Regions from separate parts of the Ligilactobacillus sp. UO.C109 genome, predicted to be linked through region 1. Evidence: predicted binding sites of a transcription regulator. Region 1 holds the regulator's gene; each other region holds the start of a gene.

Region 1 (8,038 bases):
TGTTTACCGTATTTTACTAAGTGTCCTGCCAAGTTGTTCACCTCTCAAAAAATTTGCTGTGACTCGATTAATTTATTACAATTTTATTACAATTTTATTACAATTTTTATTTTTACCGGTTTTTTGGCAAAAAAAAGCAAAAACAGACAGAGACAAATTAAATTTGCTTCATACTATTTTTGCTTTTATCAAGTCTGCTATGGACAATATATCATAACAAACAATCAATTCACAGTTTTTCGCATTTATATATTTTAAATGGATATTCAGTATTTGTCAATACTAAATATAACTATTAACTATTTATTTTTTCTGCAGCTACTGGATTCTTAACTTTTATCGTTATTTCACCTTTTTTAGCACCTATTGTTACTGTTGCTCCAGTTTCGATATTACCTGCTAATAATTCTTCACTTAGTAAGTCCTCTATCTTATCTTGAAGGACACGTCTAATAGGACGAGCACCATATTCAGCATCAAATCCAGCTTCTGCAACTATATCTATTGCTGCAGGGGTAATTTTCAGATTAATATTTTGCTCTTTAATCCTATCTATAATATTCTTAGCCATCAATTTAACAATTTGATGAATTTCTTCTTTATTAAGCGAATGGAATACAACAGTTTCGTCAAGACGATTCAAGAATTCTGGTCTAAAAGTCTTCTTCAATGTTTCTCTAACTTTTGCTGCCATTGCTTCATAATCATCGCTGACATCTTTTGCACCAAAACCTACTGATTTTTCATCGCGTAAGGCTGTAGCACCTAAGTTAGATGTCATAATGATAATTGTATTTCTGAAGTCTACCTTTCTACCTTTAGAATCAGTTAAAAATCCATCATCTAATACTTGTAACAAGATATTGAAAACATCATTATGAGCTTTTTCAACTTCATCTAATAATACTACTGAATAAGGATTATTTCTAACCTTTTCAGTTAATTGTCCGCCTTCATCATATCCTACGTATCCAGGAGGAGATCCAATTAAACGACTAGTTGTGTATTTCTCCATATATTCACTCATATCAATTCTAATCATTGAATCCTCTGAGCCAAACATAGCTTCTGCTAAAGCTTTAGCTAATTCAGTTTTACCTACACCTGTAGGACCTAAGAACATAAATGAGCCAATTGGTCTTGTAGGATCCTTCAAACCACTTCTTGCTCTTCTTATCGCTTTACTTACTGCTTTAACAGCTTCATCTTGTCCTATAACTCGATTATGCAATATCTTTTCTAATCTAATTAGTCGGTCTCCTTCAGAACGATTAATTTGAGTTACTGGAACACCAGTCCATTCAGAAACAACTTCTGCAATATCTTCAGCCGTAACTTTTACACGATAGTTATTGCTATCCTCTTCATCTTTGTCACGTTGGATTTGCTTTTCAAGCCTTTCTTGAATCTTTAATTCTTCATTTCTGATTTCTGCAGCTTTTTCAAAATCTTCTTTTAACAACGCTTCTGTCTTCTCTTGGGAAAGCTCTGATAATTTCTTCTTTATTGCAGAAACTTTGTCCACTTTTTGTGCATTATTAATTCTTACTCTAGCAGCAGCCTCATCCATTAAATCAATTGCCTTGTCAGGTAAAAATCTTGAAGCAATATATCTTTTACTTAACTTAACTGCACTCTCTAATGCCTCATCTGTAATTTGAAGTTGATGATGTTTTTCATATTTAGGACGTAATCCTTTTAGAATTGTCAACGCTACTTCTGGGGTTGGCTCATTGATTGTCACACTAGCAAAGCGTCTTTCCAAAGCTGCATCAGCTTCAACATATTTTTGATATTCATTTAAAGTTGTTGCACCTATTACTTGTACTTCACCACGCGCTAATGCTGGTTTTAAAATATTGGAAGCATCTATCGCGCCTTCAGCACCACCCGCGCCTATTAGAGTATGCATTTCATCAATGAATAAAATAACATTGCCATCTTCACGAATTTCTTCAATAATCTTCTTTAATCGATCTTCAAATTCACCACGATATTTTGTTCCAGCAACCAAAGATCCCATATCAAGCATCATTACACGCTTATTCTTCAAATTATCAGGAACTTCACCATTTACAATCTTTTGTGAAAATCCTTCTGCAACAGCTGTTTTACCTACACCTGGTTCTCCCAAAAGAACTGGATTATTCTTTGTCCTTCTACTTAAAATTTGAACAACACGCTTAATTTCATTATCTCTACCAACTACTGGATCAATTTGATCTTTACGCACCATTTCTGTCAAATCACGTGCTAATTCATCTAACGTAGGTGTACCATTATCCTGTTTCTTTTCTGATAACGCTAATTTCTTACGTGTTCTATTAGCTGTTGTTGCATCTACACCCATTGTACGATAGGTAATATTTTTCACCTTACGTAAATCAATATTCAGAGCTGCTAGAATACGTGAAGAAATAGTTTTATCATCTTCTAATAGTGCTAACAAAATATGTTCTGTTCCTACCTTTTCAACATTAAAAAGTTTAGCATGTTCTCTAGCACGCTCTAATACATAACGAGTCCTTGGGGAATATGGTAAATAAGTATCAGCGCCTCTACGTTGTAAATTACCGTATCCTACGATATGTTCAATTTCTTCTCGCACATCTACTTCAGTTACTACAAAACTTTGTAATACTTTAGCAGCTACGCCATTTTTCTCCATTGTTAGTGCTAAAAGTAAATGCTCTGTTCCTATTGCTTGATGCTTGAAGTAATTAGCTTGTTGTTGTGCAAGAACTAATACTTGTTTAGCACTCGGTGTATACCTTTCTTCCATAGCCATAACCATTACTCCCTTCTATTCTTCGCATCTCAATTGATTTAAGATACTTACCAAAATCCTTGCGCGAATCATATTTTCCATTTCAGCAGTCGGCAAATCCAAAGCTTGTCGGCTAATAGCAGCTAAGACATAATTTGCTTCTTTTCTAGAAAAGACGCCATCCTCGTATAAACTACTAATTAATTGGTAAGCCTGGTTTTCTGTAATTTCAGTGCCAATTGCAGAAATCAAATCATCTAAAACAGACTGATTCTCTGCCAAATCTACTTTTACAATCCGAATATAGCCGCCACCGCCACGTTTACTTTTAACAACATAGCCATTTTTCAAAGTAAAACGAGTTTTTATTACATAATTAATTTGTGATGGAACACAGTCAAATTGCTGTGCAATCTCAGACCGCTTTATTTCAATTCTTCTTGAATCAGCCAATATATCTTTCAAATATTGTTCAATAATATCTGAAATGTTACGGTTCTGCATAATTCTCCATCCTCTCTTGTAGGTTTGACCTACATTGACTTTTAGTCTATTATAAATGAATTTCGGCAACAAATGCAAAAATTTAGTATCTATTAACAATCAAAAAACTCTCTTTAAAGTAGTGCAAGAATTTTTTAATCCCTACTCTACTCAAAGAGAGTTTAACAATATTGTGTTTTTTTAGAATCCTATCGGAAAAACAAGATTCGAACTTGCGACCCCATCGTCCCGAACGATGTGCTCTACCAAGCTGAGCTATTTTCCGAGTACAGATTCCATTATATTACTTTATTTTTACTTATTAAAGCTTGAACGCTCCACGTTTTTTCACATTTAAACGTAATTCCTCAAGGCTTTCAATTCCCAATTCTTCCATTCTCTTTGGAAGTTCTTCAATCAAATGTGGACAAATCATAGAATCATGGAAATGTGCAGTTCCAACAGCAACAGCTGAAGCACCAGCCATATACATCTCTAAGACATCATCTACTGTTTCTACCCCGCCCATCCCAATAATTGGCAAATCAGTATTTTGAGCGACTTGATAGATCATTCTAATCGCAATTGCTTTTACAGCTTTCCCAGATAAACCACCCATAATGTTACCAAGTACTGGTTTACCTGACGCTACATCTATGTGCATTCCTAAAACTGTATTAATCATGCTTATTCCATCTGCTCCACCACGCTCCACAGCTTTAGCAATAGCCACTATATCTGTTACATTAGGTGAGAGTTTTACATAAACAGGAACTGTTGAAACTTCCTTAACTTTCTTTGTTAATCTTTCAGCAACTTCTGGAACAGTTCCAAATGCCATACCACCTTCATGAACATTAGGACAAGATATATTCAACTCTAATGCATTAACCATTCCTGATTGTGACAATTTAGTAGCTACTTCAACATAATCATCTTCTGTTGCTCCACCAACACTTCCAATTATTGGTAGTTCAGGATATTTTTCTCTTAAAGCTGGTAACTTTTCAGACACTACTACATCTACACCAGGATTAGTAAGACCAACTGCATTTAAGACTCCATCTTCAATTACTGAAATTTTAGGATCAGGATTCCCGGTTCTAGCTTCTGGAGTAGTAGTTTTTATAACCAATGCTCCTAATGTATCCAAAGAATATTTATTAGCACTTGGAACATCGCCGAAGCCAAAAGTCCCACTAGCAGGCATGATAGGATTTTTTAATTCTAGTCCAGGCAATGATACTGCCAATTTTTTTGTTTCCATGATAAATTCCTCCATTAATTAAAGTGAGTTAGTAGCAAATGAACGATTTTCAAGTGCTTTTAATAATGCATCTGCTGTATTTAATGATGTTAGCAATGCAATATTATGCTCGATAGCTAATTGACGGATTACAAATCCATCCGATGCTACTTCTTGATCATGACTCATAGTATTGATTACTAAATCAACACCATCATTAACGATCAAATCATGTAATGAAGTTTCATTACCAGTATCTTTACCTAACTTATCTACAGTTTGTACAAACAAACCATTTTCACGTAAAAATTGACTTGTTCCTTCAGTTGCGAACATACGATAACCTATCTTACTAAATCTCTTAGCAAGTGGTAATACAGCATCCTTATCTTTATCTTCAATTGTTAATAGTACATTTCCATTATCTGGTAATTCCATCTTAGCACCTGTAAATGCTTTATACAGTGCTTTTTCAAAGGTGTAGTCACTACCCATAACTTCACCTGTAGACTTCATTTCAGGTCCTAAGAAGCTATCAACATCTGCTAACTTACTAAATGAGAATACTGGTGCTTTAACATGTACCATATCACTTTCACGATATAAACCACTTTGATATCCTTGTTCTGCTAATGATTCTCCTAGAATTACTCTTGTTGCAACTTGTGCCATTTCAATTCCAGTAATCTTACTTAAGAATGGTACAGTTCGACTAGCACGAGGATTTACTTCTAACACATATGCTTCATTGTTATGGATAATAAATTGAATATTCATAATACCAACACACTTTAATGCGACAGCTAACTTTTCAGTTGCATCCACAATTTGTTGCTTTATATTTTCATCAAAACTTTGAGGTGGATAAACAGCCATAGAGTCTCCGCTGTGAACGCCAGCATGTTCAATATGTTCCATAATACCTGGAAGTAATACGTCTTTACCATCACAAATCGCATCTACTTCACATTCTAGACCTGACAAGTAAGCATCTACGAGAATTGGGTGATCAATTTCTGCAGGAGCATTTTGTGCTAAATAATCTAATAACTCTTGTTCATTATTAACAATTTCCATAGCACGACCACCTAAAACATAACTTGGACGAACTAATACTGGATAGCCAATTTCTTCTGCACAAGCAATAACTTGTTCTTGAGTAGTTGCTGTTTTACCAATTGGTTGTTTCAATCCTAAATTCTTAATTGTTTGGTCAAATAGTTCTCTATCTTCAGCTCTATCTAGATCTTCAACTGTTGTACCTAAAATCTTTACACCATGTGCTTTTAATCCAGCGGCTAAGTTAATCGCTGTTTGCCCACCAAATTGTACAATTACTCCCATTGGTTGTTCTAAATCAATCACATTTAAAACATCTTCAAGTGTTAAAGGTTCGAAATACAATTTATCAGAAATCGAGAAATCCGTTGATACTGTTTCAGGATTAGAATTCATTACAATTGCTTCATATCCTAATTTTTGGATAGCCTTAACACTGTGTACAGTTGCATAGTCAAATTCTACACCTTGGCCAATTCTAATAGGACCTGAACCTATTACAAGCACTGATTTTTTATCAGATTTTTTACTTTCATTTTCTAAATCATATGAGCTATAGAAATAAGGTGTACTTGAATCAAATTCTGCTGCACAAGTATCTACCATCTTGTAAACAGGTAGCAATTTATGTTCTTTACGTAAATTTCTTACTTCATCTTCTGTAGTGCCCCATAACTTAGCAATTGTATAATCACTATATCCGTAACGTTTTGCATGTTTTAAAACGTCTAAATCTTCTTTATTTTGAGAAAGTTTACTTTCTAACTCTACAATTTGCTTTACAATATCTAAGTAATACAAATTAATCTTGGTTAATTCGTGTACTTCTTCAATTGTGTAACCTCTACGAAATGCTTCTGCTATATAAAATAGTCTGTCATCTTGTGCGTGGAATAATTTTTCTTCTACTTCATCATCAGTTGCAGATTGTGCTTTAGCAGAAATTAAATCTTTTTCGTCAATTTCTAATGAGCGAACTGCTTTTTGTAAAGCTTCTTGAGCACTACGTCCAATAGCCATTACTTCACCAGTTGCCTTCATTTGAGTACCTAAACGACGATTTGCACGAGTAAATTTATCAAATGGCCAACGTGGAATCTTAGCAACAACATAGTCAAGAGCAGGTTCAAATTCAGCAAATGTTGTTCCTGTAACAGGATTTTTAATTTCATCCAGTGTCAATCCTACGGCAATCTTAGCTGCTAATTTAGCAATAGGATAACCTGTTGCTTTAGAAGCTAATGCTGATGAACGTGATACACGAGGATTTACCTCAATAACATAGTATCTATAACTATTAGGATCCAAAGCTAATTGAACATTACATCCACCTTCAATTTTCAATGCTCTTATTAATTTCAAAGAGCAATTACGCAACATTTGATATTCTCTATCTGATAAAGTTTGAGTTGGAGCAAACACGATAGAATCACCTGTATGTATACCAACTGGATCAAAGTTTTCCATTGAACATACTACCATCGCATTATTGTCAGCGTCTCTCATTACTTCAAATTCAATTTCTTTGTAACCCATAATTGATTTTTCAATCAAACATTGAGTTGCTGGTGAAAGTTCTAGACCGTTGGCTACTATTTCCTTTAATTGTTCAGGATTATCACACAATCCGCCACCAGTTCCTCCCATCGTAAATGCAGGACGAACAATAACAGGATATCCAATTTCAGCTGCAAAATCTAAAGCTTCTTGCACAGTTTCAACAGTCTTTGAGTCTGGAACTGGTTCATTTAATTCTTGCATTAAGTCCTTAAATCTTTGTCTGTCTTCAGCTTGATCAATTGCATCTAATTGCGTTCCTAGAAGCTTTATTCCTAATTCTTCTAAAATTCCAGTTTTAGCCAATGCGATTGCTAAATTCAAACCAATTTGACCACCTAAAGTAGGTAAAATTGCATCTGGAAATTCTTGACGAATGATTCGAGAAACTGATTCAACTGTTAATGGCTCAATATATACCTTGTCGGCAATTTCTGTATCTGTCATGATAGTAGCAGGATTGGAGTTTACTAAAACTACTTCATATCCTTCTTCACGTAAAGCCAAACAAGCTTGTGTTCCAGAATAATCAAATTCTGCTGCTTGACCGATAATAATTGGACCTGAACCAATCACCATTATTTTGTGGACATCTGTTCTTTTAGGCATTGTTTCTCTCTTCCTTTCTTTGATCAATAATTTGCATAAAATCATCAAAAATATCTATTGCATCAAGTGGTCCAGGTGCTGCATCTGGATGGAATTGCACGGAGAATGCTGGATAATACTTGTGCTTAACACCTTCTACGGTTCCGTCGTTAATTTCTGTATGTGTAACAATTAAATCTGTTCCTTCAATGGAATCTGGATCTACTGCATACCCATGATTTTGTGAGGTAAACATTATCTTACCTGTAGCAATTTCTTTTACTGGATGGTTAAAGCCTCTATGACCAAATTTCATCTTAAATGTTTTAGCTCCATTT
Region 2 (8,038 bases), on a different contig from region 1:
TGGATTCCTTTGTCAGAAATCATTTCACAAACAACTAAACCTGCACCAAATTCCTTACAAATCATACGAAAGGCAACGTTTGTAACCCCAGCCATAGGAGCTACTACAACTTGATTAGGGATAAATATATCACCAATTTTCCATTCCATTATTCTCTTCCTCCATTTTAAGCTTGATTAGCTTCATTCATAATTTTAGTTAATTCTTCTTCATTAAATTCATATTTTTTCCCACAAAAATGGCAAACTGCTTCTGCACCTTTATCTTGTTCTATCATTTCTTCAAGATCTTTTTTAGGTAAACTTGCTAGTGCTTCAGCAAATCTTTCTTTTGAACAATCGCATTCATATGCTACTGGCATTTTCTCAAGAATTTTTACTTTGTCTTTTGGGAAAAGTGTATACAAAATTTCTTCAGGAGTCTTACCATCTTTACGCATCATTTCAGATACTAACGGTATTTCTTGTAACTTCTTTTCAATTTCATCTAAAATCTCATCACTAGCTCCTGGTAAAACTTGAATCATAAAACCACCAGCTACACCTATTGTGTTATCATCTTCAACAAAAACAGATAATCCTACGGCTGATGGAATTTGCTCTGACTTAGCTAGATAGTAAGTGAAATCTTCACCTAACTCACCAGATACAAGGGGCACTTGTCCTGTAAAAGGCTCTTTTAATCCTAAATCTTTAGTTACTGATAAAAAGCCTTGAGTACCTACTGCGCCTTTAACATCAATCTTATGTTTTTCATTTAAAGGCAAATGCACATGTGGTTCATGTACGTATCCTTTGACTGTACCTTTAGCATTACCATCTACCACAATAGCCCCAATTGGTCCATCGCCATTGATTTTTACGGTCATTTTTTCATCACCAGATAGTTCCGATGCTGATAATAATAAAGTACCTATCAAACTTCTACCAAAAGCAGCTGAAGCAGCACTCCAAGTATCGTGTAATTTTTGTGCTTCTCCTACAGTTTCAGTAGCATCAACTGCATAAGCTCTAATTGCTCCATCATATACTAAGCTTTTAACTAAATAATCAGACATTTTTCTTACCTCTTTATTTTTATACACAAATTACATACTAACAAATTGTAGTCAATTTTTCTATTATTATCTTTTTTATTTTGTCAAATAAAAAATGGTACTGACAGTTTAAAACCACCAATACCATTTTTGTTATTCATCTTTCTTATCAGTATCTTCATCTGATTCATGAGGATAGAACACTTCTGTTTCTTTATGTTCCTCATCTTTTTCAGCTAATTGTTTTTTAGCTTCTCTACGTTCAACAGCTTGTTTTGCTTCTTCAAAAGTTGCTGCCTTTTCACTAGGAAATTCATCTTCGTTTTCTGCTGGCATCTTACCTGTCTTATACAAACTCAAGATTTGTTTTTCATCTAGAGTTTCATGTTCAAGTAATGCTTCAGCGATTACTTTATGTTGTTCTCTATGAGCTTCGATAATTTCCTTAGCTTGTTGCATACCTTCATTGGCAATACGTTTAACTTCTTCGTCAATGATATTAGCTGTTTGTCCAGAGTAACTATGTTGACCATTGAATTCACCAGGTTGCATATTAGCTTGACCTTCATATTGAACAGGGCCTAACTTGTCACTCATACCAAATTCTGTAACCATTGCTCTAGCTAATTGAGTAGCTTGTTGGAAGTCATTAGAAGCACCAGAAGATTGTTGACCAAAGATAATTTCTTCGGCTGCACGTCCACCCATCAAACCAGCAATTTGTTCCTTAAGGTTCTTCTTGGACATCAACATTTGATCTTCTTTTGGTAACATGATAGCATATCCGCCAGCACGTCCACGAGGTACGATTGTAACCTTATGAACTACACGTGCTTCATTTAATACTAAACCTACAATTGTATGTCCAGCTTCGTGATATGCCACTGTTTCACGTTCATGCTTACTAATTACACGATCACGCTTAGCAGGTCCTGCAATAACTCTATCTTCTGCTTCATCGATATCAGATGCATCAATTTCTTTCTTATCACGACGAGCAGCTTGTAATGCAGCTTCATTCAATAAGTTTTCTAAGTCAGCACCAACAAAACCAGGTGTTTGCTTAGCAATCATCTTCAAATCGACATCTTTTGCTAAAGGCTTGTTCTTAGCGTGAACCTTCAAAATAGCCTCACGACCCTTAACATCAGGACGACCTACTAAAATCTTTCGGTCAAAACGACCTGGACGTAGCAAAGCAGGATCTAATACATCAGAACGATTAGTAGCTGCCATAACGATGACACCTTCATCACCTTCGAAACCATCCATTTCAACTAACATTTGGTTAAGTGTTTGTTCACGTTCATCATGTCCACCGCCCATTCCGGCACCACGACGACGACCTACCGCATCAATTTCATCGATAAAGATAATAGATGGTGCGTTCTTTTTAGCATTTTCAAATAAGTCACGCACACGACTAGCACCAACACCGACGAACATTTCAACGAAGTCAGAACCAGAAATTGAGAAGAATGGTACACCAGCTTCACCAGCAACAGCTTTAGCAAGTAAAGTTTTACCAGTTCCTGGAGGTCCTTCCAATAGCACACCAGATGGAATTCTAGCACCTAAAGCTAAGAACTTACGTGGATCACGCAAAAATTCTACAACTTCAACTAATTCTTGCTTTTCTTCTTCAGCACCAGCTACATCTGAAAAACGAACTTTATTGTTCTTTTTGTCAATAGGCTTAGCTTTGGATTTTCCAAAGTTCATAACACGGCCACCGCCGCCACCTTGGCCAGCTTGACCCATCATCATGTAGAAGAAGAAAATGAAGAATAGAATTGGAACTACTGAAATTAAAAGTTGAATCCAAATACTACTAGATTCTTCTTCTTTAGCACTATTTTTTATTTTATTTTTTTGTGCATACTCTTGAATTTGTTTTACAGTCGAGTCATTCGTCAATACATTAGTTGTAAAACCAGTTGATTCATCCGCACCACTGGAAGCAATTCCGGCAATACCACTCGAACCAGATGATTTCTTAGCATGACGATAAGTACCCGTTATTTTGTACGTACTTCCAGAAGGTTGCATCGTAAAATCTTTAATATTATTCTTCTTCAATTCTGTTATAAATTGACTAGATTGAATTTGTTGTGTCTGCATACTTTGGCGACTACCAAACATATAATACAAGACACCCATAATACCCAAGAATACTACGATATAAAAGAAACTATTTCTAAGAAGTCCGTTACCATTCCTGTTGTTATTCATAACGTTCCTCCATATCCAAGGATTAAAGAGTCACTTATCACCATTAAATAAGCACTCCATTGTGAATATAATAGCATAATTAATAAATTTTGACTATTATTGACTATTAATTTCACTAAAATAAATTGTTTAAAATTTTATTAACCTTCGTAAACTTCAGGCTTCAAAATTCCAACATATCCTAAGTTACGATAGCGACCTGCAAAGTCTAAACCGTAACCTACTACAAATTCATTAGGAACTTCAAATCCTACATAGTCAGGCTTAACTCCTTCAACACGACGTTCAGGTTTATCAAGTAAAGTACAAATCTTAACAGATTTTGCATTACGATGCTTAAATAGTTCAACTAAACGTTGTAATGTACGACCTGTATCGATAATGTCTTCAACGATTAAAACATCTCTTCCAGTTACAGATGTATCTAAGTCTTTAATAATTTTAACTTCACCAGATGATTCTGTTCCTTCTCCATAACTAGAAACGTCCATAAAATCTAATTCTAAATATGTATCGATTTCACGAATAATATCAGTTGTGAACATAACAGCACCCTTAAGAACACAAACTACTAATGGATTTTTACCTTCAAAATCCTTAGTAATTTGCTTTCCTAGTTTTTTAGTAACTTCAGCGATTTGTTCTTTACTGTATAAAACTTCTTTGATGTCGTTGTTCATAAGATTAACCTCTTTCTTACTTTTTTCTAAATACTAGTATGTAATGAATTTTAGCATTTTGTGGGGCCAGTGACAAATCAGTTTTTTTTGTTTCTAAAATCCAATACACTTCATTTTTATTTTTTGTAATTAGCCAACTCTTATTTCTCTGTTCACTTGGAATTTTTTTATCAATAAAAACTTTTTTAATTTTTTGATTTCCAAAGCTCATTTTTAGTGAATCACCCGGTTGTCTATGTCTAATTACCCAATTTTCATTATCTTCTACAACTAGAGTTTCATCTCCAGGCATTAGTTCTATTTCATTAATCTTAAATAAGCCTATCTTTTTCCCTTCTTCTAAGTTATGCCATTTATTCAATTTTAATTCAAAATTTTCTTCTAGATTTAAACTAGTAGTACTTTTAATTCTTATTCCTATTTCGAGATATTCATGATAGAATTCAAATTTTTCATTCAAATCAAACTTTGCTTGAGGTTTCTTCTCATCATTAAGCATCGCTAAAATTTGCTGTACCTGTGTTTCTTTGATTTCTAATCCTTTTACTTCTAAATATCGTTCAAGTAGAATACGTTGCCATAAGGGACTTTCTTTAACAAATTTATCATAGTCCAAAGTTTCTTCTTTAGAAATCTTATTCAGTTTCACATCAGCTACTTCTTGAATTGCTTGTAAATTATTTGTTAATTGCTGAGTATATTCTAATACATGCTTTAAAAATTCTGGATTTTCTGCTTTTAATACTGGAATTATATGATGTCGTAACCTATTTCTTTGGTAGTCATCGCTTTTATTAGTTTCATCCTCATAATATTTAATCCCTAATTGTTTAGCATAATCATAAATTTCTTTTTTATTAAAAATTAACATGGGACGAACTATTTGATAATCCTCTCTGAAAATGCGTACAGATTGAATTGCTTGTAATTGTTGAATATTCCCACCTCGAATTAATTTCATTAAAAAAGTTTCTGCTTGGTCATCTCCATGATGCGCCGTTACCAAGTACTCAATATTATTTTCTTTTAGGACTTTTTCAAAAAAGTTATATCTAACTTCTCTGGCTGCAGCTTCAATGCTTTGTACAGGATGTTCTTCTTTTTCCCACCTGTATACATATAAAGGAATATTTCGTGCAAAACAAAACTCTTTAATAAATTTTGTTTCTTCTTTGCTTTGCTCTCGTAATTGATGATCAATATAAGCGACATTAATTTCTACATTTAAAACTTTACTCAATTTCAACATTCCTGATAATAAGACCATAGAATCTACACCTGTAGAAACTGCAAGCAATACTTTTTTATTGGAAATTTTTAAATCCCTAAGTCGCTGTAATAATTGATTTTCAAATTTTTTTACATTCAACTTTATCACTCACTTCAAAAAATAAAAAGGCAAGAAGTAATTACCTCTTACCTTTTGTTGTATTAGCTGCGACGACCGCCACGACCGCCACGTTTTCCTTCTGTATTACGTTTCAAGGAAGTCAATCTATCTTCACTTTCCTTCAAAAATCCAGCTAATAAGGAATCGAAATCTTTCTTCTTTTCTTCATGCTTTGGCTTAAAAGAAGTATTATGATTTTTCTTTACTTTATCCCTATTATTGTGTTGTTCGTGATTATTGTTACGACGTTGGTTGTTTTGCTTTTGAGGTTTATCCACTGCTTTCTTGATGGAAAGACCGATCTTACCATCATCACTGACAGATAAAACTTTAACAGTAACTTCATCACCAACAGATAAGACTTCATGGATATCTTTAACAAAAGTATTGGATACTTCACTAATATGAACTAATCCTGTCTTCTTATCCCCTAAATCAACAAATGCACCAAAATCTGTAATTCCTGAAACTTTTCCGGAAAGTTTAGCTCCTACTTCAATCGACATAAAAATTGTCTTCCTCCTTGAAATTCTATACCTCTCAGTATATCACGCACTAAATATTATTAATACTACTAAATTAAACTTTTTTTAATTATTGTCCAATATTTTTTGTAACATCTGTTGGTAAGTTATAAATTATTTCGTTATCTTTAGAATAGGAGTACTTTTCTCGAATTAATTTTCTTAAATAATCTTCATCATTTAATTGCTTAATCTGCTCTTTCAAATCAGTATTTTTAGCTTTTACTTTTTCTAACTTCTTATTAGCTTCTTCCGTTTGAACATTAATATTTTGGGTTTGATAGTGCATTGTAATGAGTCTTATTCCAAACACTATTGTTAATAGTATAGTTAAAGAAATAATACTTACTCTAAACAATCGATAATGTTGATAGTGTTTAGCTTTTAAAGCAGCATTTTTACTTTTAGCTTGTTGCTTACGAAAATAATCATTATCCATAATAGTAATCTTTGATCTTTTCTTCACTGACTATCTAGCCCCTTCCATTCTTTATCCAAAACGATTTATATAGAAAAATCTTCCTTATATTCTTCAGAGATAACTTCAAACAATTCTTGTGCTTCTTTCTTCTTTGTTGTATCTCTAATATCATTAACTTTAACCGTTAATACTTTATTACCAAAGTTTATCACAATTTCATCGCCAACATTTACATTTGATGATGATTTAGCCACCTTGCCATTAATTGTAATTCTACCTTGACTTGAAATTTCTTTTGCTACTGTTCTTCTTTTAATAATGCGTGATATTTTCAAAAACTTATCTAATCTCATCAATGTCCTCCATTTAATTTGTCAATTATTTTTATAATCTTAATTCCACCTGGCATAGCCATATATTCTTCTTTTGTAAATAAATTAAACTTAATTGCTAAAATTCCAAAAATAAATACTCCCACAGGAATACATATTACTGAAATTATTCCGACATCTAATCTAGAACTTCCCAATAGGTATCCCAATAATATTGAAAGACCTTTTACTACTATCCCCATGATACATGAAATAAGTAATAATTTTAAGACATAACCATCACTTCTAAATAAAATCTCAAGCTTTATTGAACTAAAGAGAATAATGATAATTGCAGCTAATAATAAACTAGCTGTAGTAGCAATACTTGCTCCAATTATTCCAAATTTACCAATTAAGTAACTATTAAGAATATATTTAGTTAAGAAAGCTACCCCTAATCCAATTAGTAACACTCTATACTCATCAATACTTTGTAAAATAGAACTATAGCTATTGATTACTGTCATCAAAATTATGCCTAGTAAATATATTCCAATTACCAAGCTAAGTTCACTATCACCAAATAAAAGTTTATTAACTTCAGGCAATAAAGCTAATAATCCCACTGTAGTAGCACTAGCTATTCCTAAACTAATTCTCAAGATAGATGATGCCGTATTTTCAAAAGTAGTTTTTTCTTTCTTTTCAATTGCTGCTGTTAGAGAAGGTAAAAGCGTCGAAGAAAAACTTACTCCTATTACTAATCCCAATTGTATTAAAGGTTGAGCTCTATCGTAAATACCTTTTATATTGCTAGCTTTTATTGAAGATAGGCCATAAATCTCCAAATTATTCTTAATTGTGAAGGAATCTATTAATTGCAAAAGTACTATCAATGCAGTAAATAAACATATCATGATTCCTTCTGTCATTAGTCTCTTTACTAAATCTCGATATTTGATACTATGTTTGTGAGATTTTCTTGAAAAAAGCCTTATAAAAATACCTACAAAACATAGTAGTGCAACTAAACCTCCTAATGTTGAGCCAAACATCGCCCAAGCTCCCATTTTATAAATAGACCAATGATGTCTAACCGCATACCATGCAACCCCAATAATAACAATCACTCTTATTAGTTGCTCATACACTTGTGATACAGCAGTGGGCGTCATATTAAATATGCCTTGATAAAATCCTCTTCCTACTGATAAAAAAGGCATCAACAAAAACATCCAGGAAACACTCTTGATAATTACTTCCAGCTTTATATCTCCCATAGCTTCAGCAATTTGAGTTGATCCAAATTGTAGAAATAAAAAGCACAAGATAGCCAGTACAACTAAAACGTTGAATATCCTTTTTGAAATCTGGTATTTTGATTCTATATCATCTTGTTCAGCAATAATTTTTGAAATAAATACAGGAAATCCTGATAAAG
Region 3 (8,038 bases), on a different contig from region 1:
GTGTAATTGTATTTTCCAAAATTGATAAATTTCTCAATCCTAAAAAATCCATTTTTAATAATCCAACTTCTTCAACTTGATTTTTAGCAAATTGACTCATTAAAATACCATCGCCACCAATCTGAACTGGTACGTGATCTACTAAATCATCATCACTTAAGATAATTCCAGCCGCATGTGTAGAATAATGTCGTGGTAATCCTTCAAGTGCAATGGCTGTTTCGAACAATAGTCGATTTTTAGAGTTATCTGCAACTAAGTTCTTCAAAGATTGGCTACTAGCATACGCTTCTTTTAGAGTAATTCCATATTCTTTAGGTATCGCCTTACTCCACGCATCTGCTTCATAAGTTTTTAAATCAAATACCCTAGCAACATCGCGCAATACCTGTTTTGTTTTTAATGTTCCAAAGGTTATGATCTGTGCCATATGTTGCTGCCCATATTTCTGATGTAAGTATTCAATGATAGTATCTCTTTTTATATCAGGAATATCTAAGTCAATATCTGGCATTTGAGCACGTTCTTCATTCAAAAAACGCTCAAAAATCAAATCATACTTAATAGGATCAATATCAGTAATATATAAGGTATACGAAACTAAAGAACCAGCTGCTGATCCTCTACCTGGACCGGTTAAAATATTATTTTCATGAGCAAAATTTGTCACGTCCCAAACAATTAAGAAGTAATCATCAAATCCCATGCGATGAATAACTGATAATTCATAATCTAATCTATTTTGATATTCTTCTTGGTTCTTTATATTTTCTTCCGCTATTCTTTTAGCTAATCCTTCTTGACATAATTTTCTTAAGAAATCTTCTGAATTTAAGCCATTAGTTTCTTTAAAATGGGGTAACTGTGTTTTAGGAAAGTTTAATGTTAAGTTACATTGAGCAATCACATTAATTGCATTTTGATATGCACTACTTAAATAATCTGTACCTAAGCGCTCATATTCCTCAGGTGTATGTAGATAATTTCCATCATTTTTAAAATTCCAATTCGGATTAACACTTTCACCAGTTCCTATGGCTTGTAATACCTTAGTACTAAAATAATCACGTTCTTTTAAGTATTTAACTGGTGTTAATAAAATCGTCTCTAATTGTAACTTCTCAGCAGCCATTAAATCATTATTTATAGCATCTCTATCATTAGGGTTAACACCATAATAAATTGTCTCGGCAGCTGACACTAATGTTTGTAATTCTGTCACTTGATCACTTATTATGTCATTTACCGTTAGATACGATGGATTCAATACAACAATTACATCCTGTAAATACTCTGTAATATCTGCTAATTTAAAAATATTTTTATAGTTCTCATCTACTGCAGTTAGTCTCTTTGAAGAAATATTCATCAAATTTTGATAACCATTACTGTTCTTAGCAATAAAAATATACTCATCATTGCTAGATTGTAATGTAATACCAATAATTGGCTTAATTCCTGCTTTAACACATTCATGATAGAAGTCCAAAACGCCATACATTGAATTTATATCTGTCAATACCAGAGCACTGTATCCCAATTCTTTTCCTAACTTTACATACTCTGAAATTCTCAATGGACTTTGCAACAAACTATATGAACTTAAAACTTGTAAGGGAGCATACATATAATATCTCTCCTTTCCTACAAAATACAATTTCATTATACTTAAAAGATATCAACTTTACAAAATTATAGATAAGATACACAAATATTACATGTAAGTTCTTTAAAATTGTGATAGAATAACTTAGTATAGATATGAGGTGTTGAAAATGGGTAAACAACTTACAGTCCTATTTTGGGGCTTTATCTATGGTGAAGTTATTGGTTATATCATTTCTGCTTTAACTGGTGTTCAATTTGACTGGTTAGCAAGTGGTGTAATTTGCATGATTGGTGGTTTAATCGGTATTAACTGCTTGAACTACTTTATCAGCGATAAAAAAGCTTCAAAATAGTTTATATCAAACAAAAAGTGTGTGAACGTAAAATTCACACACTTTTTTATTATGCTTGAGTTATAAATTTTAATTGGTTATCTACTAAAGTTACCGTCACTTTAGAATGAGGTAGAATTTTCCCAGCGATTATTTCCTTAGCTAGCGGCGTTTCAACGTTATTAGTTATAAATCTTTGCAATGGTCTTGCACCATAAGCTGGGTTATATCCTTCTTTAGCAATCCACTTCTGAGCATCTTCATCAATACCTAACGTAATCTCTTGACTTTCTAACCTGTCTGACAATTGATGAATGAATTTTTCAACAATCTTTTGTACAGAATCCATTGTTAATGGTGTAAACATCAAAATATCATCAATACGGTTTAAAAATTCTGGTTTGAAATGTGCCTGTGTTAGTTGCATGACTTTCTTCTTTATTTCAGGAGAAATTGTACCATCTGTAGAATCATTTTCTAGCAAGAACTCTGAACCTAAATTAGATGTCATGATTAAAATTGTGTTCTTAAAGTTAACTGTTCTTCCTTGGCCATCAGTTAAGCGCCCATCATCTAGAACCTGTAATAAAATGTTGAAAACATCTGGATGAGCTTTTTCAACTTCATCTAGCAAAATAATAGTATAAGGATTGCGACGAACAGCTTCTGTAAGTTGCCCACCTTCTTCGTATCCTACATAACCAGGAGCAGCACCAACTAATCTTGAAACTGAATATTTTTCCATATATTCTGACATGTCAATTCTTACCATATGGCTTTCAGAATCAAATAAATTCTCTGCTAAAGCCTTAGCTAGTTCTGTTTTACCGACACCTGTTGGCCCCAAGAACAAGAAAGATCCCAATGGCTTGTTAGGATTTTGCAAACCAGCTCTAGATCTTAAGACTGCATCAGAAACTGCATCTACAGCTTCATCTTGTCCTATTACACGCTTATGCAAATTGTCTGCTAAATGTAAAAGCTTTTCACGTTCTCCTTCAACCAATTTACTAATTGGAATACCAGTCATTCTACTAATTACTTCTGCAATTTCCTTATCAGTGACAGACTCTTCAACCATCCATTCTTTAGGACGTTCACTATTTTCCAATTGTTGTAGTTCTTTTTCTAGTTGTGGAATCGTTGCATGTTGTAACTTAGCAGCCTTTTCTAAATCGTAATTATTTTCAGCTTCTTCTAATTGATGACGAGCTTTATCTAATTCAGATTTCTTATCAGATACTTTTTGGATGTCTAGTTTTTCATCTTCCCAACGTTGACGAAGTTTATTAGCTTTTTCACGTAAATTGGACAATTCGGCTTGTAACTCCTCTAAGCGTTTCTTAGATGCAGTATCTGTTTCTTTCTTCAAAGCAGCTTCTTCAACTTCCTCACGCATTAACTCGCGAGTTACTTGATCTAATTCATTAGGAACGGAATTCATTTCTACACGTATTTCAGCACAAGCTTCATCGATTAAATCAAGGGCTTTATCTGGTAAAAATCTATCCGTAATATAGCGATTGGATAGAGTTGCAGCTGCTACTAAAGCATTATCATGAATACGAACTCCGTGATGAATTTCATAACGTTCTTTTAAGCCACGCAAAATGGAAATTGTATCTTCAACAGTTGGCTCCTTAACAAGTACTTTTTGGAAACGTCTTTCAAGAGCTTTATCTTTTTCAATATATTCTCGGTATTCATCCAAAGTAGTGGCACCAATTAAATGTAATTCGCCTCTAGCTAACATTGGCTTCAATAAGTTTCCAGCATCCATCGAACCTTCAGTCTTACCTGCTCCAACTATATTATGAATTTCATCAATGAAAAGTAGGATCTTTCCTTCGCTTTTCTTCACTTCTTTTAATACATTCTTTAATCGTTCTTCAAATTCTCCACGATATTTAGCTCCAGCAATTAAGGAACCCATATCCAAAGAAATTATAGTCTTATCTTTTAGGTTATCTGGAACATCATTTCGAACAATTCTCTGTGCTAGTCCTTCAACAATAGCCGTTTTACCAACACCAGGTTCACCTATCAAAACTGGATTATTCTTAGCTTTTCTTGATAAAATTCGAATAACATCGCGAATTTCTTCATCACGTCCAATAATAGGATCTTGATTACCATTTCTAACTTCTTTGTTTAAATTTACTCCGTACTTTTCAAGTGATTTATAGCCTTTTTCCTGATCTTGACTTGTCACTCTTTCTCCTCCTCGATAATCAGCTACAACTTTGCCTAACTGATCTTTTGTTAATCCAGTTTGCTTTAAATATTCTGTTAAGGGATTGTACTCTAACTCCATTAAAGCTAACATTAAGGTATCTACAGACACATAAGTATCTTGATTACTTTTAGCTATTTCTTGTGCTTTTTGTAGTAATGAAAAAAGTTGCTGACTTATTGATTGTCCATATTGAACATTACCACCTTCAACAACACTGACTTTATCTAATTCACCATCAATAAATCTTTCAAAGGCCTGTATGTCTAAACCTGCTTTTTTATAGATCTCAGCAGCTATTTCTCCAGGTTGAACTAACACTTTAAATAATTCATTAATTCCAATTTCTTGATGTTTTCGGTTAATTGCCACCTTTTGTGCTTCTGCCAAACTTTTTTGAACTTCAGTTGTATAATTTTCGTTATCCATACTTATCAGTCCTCACAATATATTTCATCTTCTATATTATATCATCTTTTTTAAAGTTTGACTAAGTTTGACCTTTTATTTAAAAATAAAGAGGATCACTTAATAGCAATCCTCTTTATCAAAATTATACGTATTGTAATAATTTACTTTCCTTATATGCGTGGTCAATAGTTCCACTACCTAGACATTCTTCACCATCATAAAATACAACTTCTTGTCCAGGAGTAATAGCACGTACAGGTTCGTCAAAAATAACTTCAACCTTTGTACGATCTTCATTAAATTTAACTGTAACGCCTGTATCTTTTTGGCGATAACGGAACTTAGCTGTACAATGAAACTCATCGCCGCGATCAGAAATATCGTCAACAAAACTCAACTTTGAAGCATCTAAACTATTAGCGTATAAATGTTCATTGTGGTAGCCTTGTCCTACTAATAAAGTATTTGTCTTCAAATCTTTACCGATAACAAACCATGGTTCATTACTCTTACCATCGCCACCGATACCTAAGCCTTTACGTTGACCAATAGTATAGTTCATCAAGCCAAAATGATTTCCCTTTACTTCACCGTCAAGAGTTACCATTTCACCTGGTTGAGCAGGTAAGAACTCACCTAAGAATTTACTAAAGTTACGTTCACCGATAAAGCAAATTCCAGTTGAATCTTTCTTTTTAGCAGTTGCTAAACCTGCTTCTTCAGCAATTCTTCTCACTTCTGATTTTTGTAAGTGTCCAATTGGGAACATTACTTTTTGTAATTGTTCTTGTGAAAGCTGACTCAAGAAATAAGTTTGATCCTTGTTATCATCTGCTCCACGTAGTAAATGCACTCTGCCATCTTCATCACGACGCAATTGTGCATAGTGTCCCATTGCAATATAATCTGCATCAATAGACATTGCGTAATCTAAGAAAGCTTTAAACTTAACTTCTTTATTACACATAATATCAGGATTTGGAGTACGTCCATTTTTATATTCATCAAGGAAATATGTGAATACTCTATCCCAATATTCCTTTTCAAAGTTAACTGAGTAATAAGGAATACCAATTTGACTAGCAACTTTAGCTACGTCTTGATAGTCTTCTGTTACTGTACAGACACCACTATCATTCTTATCATCCCAGTTCTTCATAAATACACCAACAACGTCATATCCTTGTTGTTTCAATAAGTAAGCAGAAACTGAAGAATCAACTCCACCACTCATTCCTACAACGACACGAATTTGACTCTTGTCTTTCACAAAAAATCACCATCATTTCAATATATTCTGAATTTCACGATTTGAAGGTCGTTTTTGTTCAGTAAGCTACATTATAGCTATTATTACCATTAATATCAAGCATAAATACATCCTAAACTTCTTCTAGGATTTTCCTTTCCTTTAAATCATTAATGATAAATTCTAATTGTTCAATATTACCTTGGTTGTCATTACCTTTAAAAATATTTACTTCGCGCATTCCATTAGCTGTTAAAGTAACCATCTTAAAGTTCTTCATGTCAGCTTGAATTGCGACTTTTAATTTATATCCTTGATTGAAAGGAGAATATGGATCTAATGAACGTTCTAATTGAAATTTACCACCCTTAGACTCTATAAAGCCTGCATCGCGTAGTGGAAATCTCTTAACATTAGTAGAAAGTTTGTATGTCTTTGTATCTCCTAATATTTTTGCTGTTGTGCCATATGCCATAATAAATCCCCTCTATTTCTTAATAATTTTTACTAACGTCTTAATCAAGTAATCAATGTCCTCACTAGTATTATTGATTCCAAAACTAAAACGTAAGGATTCAGCAACTCTTGGACTATCTTCACCATACATTGCTGCTAAAACATGAGAAGGTTCCAATGAGCCAGCTGTACATGCTGAACCAGCAGCTGCTGAAATCCCACTTAAATCAAGGTTAGTTAGTAAACTATCACTAGCAAAGCCTTTAAACCAGATACTAATAATTTGAGGTAATTGATTTTCTTCAAGATGCCCATTAATCTCAAAGTCAATTCCATTTTCCTTTAATCCATCCATCAATTGATGTTTAAAAGATAAGTATTTTTGGCGATGTTCTTCTTTTACTTCTGCTGGTAATAAACTAACAGCTTCTGCAAAACCTGCAATTGCTGGTACATTCTCAGTTCCTGCACGACGCTTTAATTCTTGATCGCCACCTTTGATTAAGGATGGGAAATTAATTCCATCTCTGCGATATAGAAATCCTAACATTTTAGGGCCATTCAATTTATGTGCAGACACTGATAATAAATCAACTTTTAAATCTTGAACATCTATATCAAGTGCACCATAAGTTTGAACTGAATCTGTATGGAACCAAGCATTAGTTGGGGCTACAATTTTACCTATTTCTTTAATAGGGAGATGACTTCCAACTTCATTATTACCCATCATAATAGATACTAAAATTGTATCTGGTCTGATAGCTTGTTTTAGATCATCTAAATTAATTTGACCATACTCATCAACTGGAAGATAAGTAACTTCAAAGCCTTCTTGTTCTAAATATGCCATTGGTTTTAGAACTGCTTCATGTTCAATTGCTGTAGTAATCAAATGACGACCTTCATTTTTTCTAGCCATTGCTGTTTGGATAATAGCAGTGTTGTCACTTTCTGTACCGCCACTAGTAAATACAATTTCATTGTCATTTTTAGCGTTAATTGACTCAGCTATTACGTGACGACTATTATCTAAGATAGCACGTGCTTGACGACCATAATAATTTACGGCAGAAGCGTTGCCGAAAGTATTGGTCATAGTTTCAGTCATCTTCTCAACAACTTTTGTAGCCATTGGAGTTGTGCCTGCATTATCTAAGTAAATATACTTCAACTTTCTCACCTTACATTATTTTTTTAAAAAGTTTAAAATCATATTTGCTGATTTTTTACCAGCTTCTATGATAAATTCATCAAAGCTTTGTCCAGCATCTTCATCACCGACATCAGACATCGCGCGAATGATTAAGAATGGCACTGAGAATTGATAAGCAACTTGAGCGATTGCTGCTCCTTCCATTTCACAAGACAAAGCATCTGGATAAATTTCTTTAATTGCTGCAATTTTTTCGCTAGAAGATACAAATTGATCACCAGTAACAATTAATCCTTCTTTAGCCACTAAATTAGATTCTTTGGCTGCTTTAGATATTGCTTCTAATAAATCTTTATCTGCAGTATAAATTTGAGGTTGTTGTGGTAATTGTCCTGGTTTATAACCAAAAGCAGTTGCATCTGCATCATGGTAAGCAGCACCTGTAGAAAGAACCACATCACCAACATGTAATCCTTCACCAATACCACCAGCAGAACCAGAATTGATAACAGCATCTACTTTATAATTAGCAATTAACAGACCTGTTGTTACACCGGCTTGAACTTTACCAATTCCGGAGCGAGTAAGTACTA

What was found. The regulator CtsR, encoded in region 1, represses protease genes until heat stress. The targets are predictions, from matches to a motif close to TTGGTCAAAAAAGGTCAAANA.
Region 2: a site for CtsR is predicted at 3,355-3,375, ahead of ftsH (ATP-dependent zinc metalloprotease FtsH). Genes of this name have one in related genera too.
Region 3: a site for CtsR is predicted at 4,657-4,677, ahead of clpB (ATP-dependent chaperone ClpB). Genes of this name have one in related genera too.

The regions. Positions count from the first base shown of each region.
Region 1 is NZ_JAPSFH010000034.1:4,279-12,316, reverse strand. It holds gene rpoB (DNA-directed RNA polymerase subunit beta) at 1-41, opposite strand, end outside; gene OZJ21_RS08785 (ATP-dependent Clp protease ATP-binding subunit) at 296-2,782, opposite strand; gene OZJ21_RS08780 (CtsR family transcriptional regulator) at 2,804-3,271, opposite strand; tRNA gene OZJ21_RS08775 (tRNA-Pro) at 3,463-3,536, opposite strand; gene OZJ21_RS08770 (dihydroorotate dehydrogenase) at 3,573-4,517, opposite strand; gene carB (carbamoyl-phosphate synthase large subunit) at 4,536-7,721, opposite strand; gene OZJ21_RS08760 (carbamoyl phosphate synthase small subunit) at 7,714-8,038, opposite strand, start outside.
Region 2 is NZ_JAPSFH010000006.1:2,718-10,755, forward strand. It holds gene dusB (tRNA dihydrouridine synthase DusB) at 1-149, opposite strand, end outside; gene hslO (Hsp33 family molecular chaperone HslO) at 167-1,057, opposite strand; gene ftsH (ATP-dependent zinc metalloprotease FtsH) at 1,190-3,268, opposite strand; gene hpt (hypoxanthine phosphoribosyltransferase) at 3,409-3,948, opposite strand; gene tilS (tRNA lysidine(34) synthetase TilS) at 3,965-5,323, opposite strand; gene OZJ21_RS01480 (S1 domain-containing RNA-binding protein) at 5,380-5,844, opposite strand; gene OZJ21_RS01485 (FtsB family cell division protein) at 5,933-6,328, opposite strand; gene OZJ21_RS01490 (RNA-binding S4 domain-containing protein) at 6,367-6,636, opposite strand; gene OZJ21_RS01495 (putative polysaccharide biosynthesis protein) at 6,636-8,038, opposite strand, start outside.
Region 3 is NZ_JAPSFH010000027.1:360,542-368,579, forward strand. It holds gene dnaE (DNA polymerase III subunit alpha) at 1-1,627, opposite strand, end outside; gene OZJ21_RS05990 (YjzD family protein) at 1,776-1,961, shown strand; gene clpB (ATP-dependent chaperone ClpB) at 2,011-4,602, opposite strand; gene mnmA (tRNA 2-thiouridine(34) synthase MnmA) at 4,727-5,854, opposite strand; gene OZJ21_RS06005 (DUF1831 domain-containing protein) at 5,967-6,308, opposite strand; gene OZJ21_RS06010 (cysteine desulfurase family protein) at 6,321-7,463, opposite strand; gene OZJ21_RS06015 (5'-methylthioadenosine/adenosylhomocysteine nucleosidase) at 7,479-8,038, opposite strand, start outside.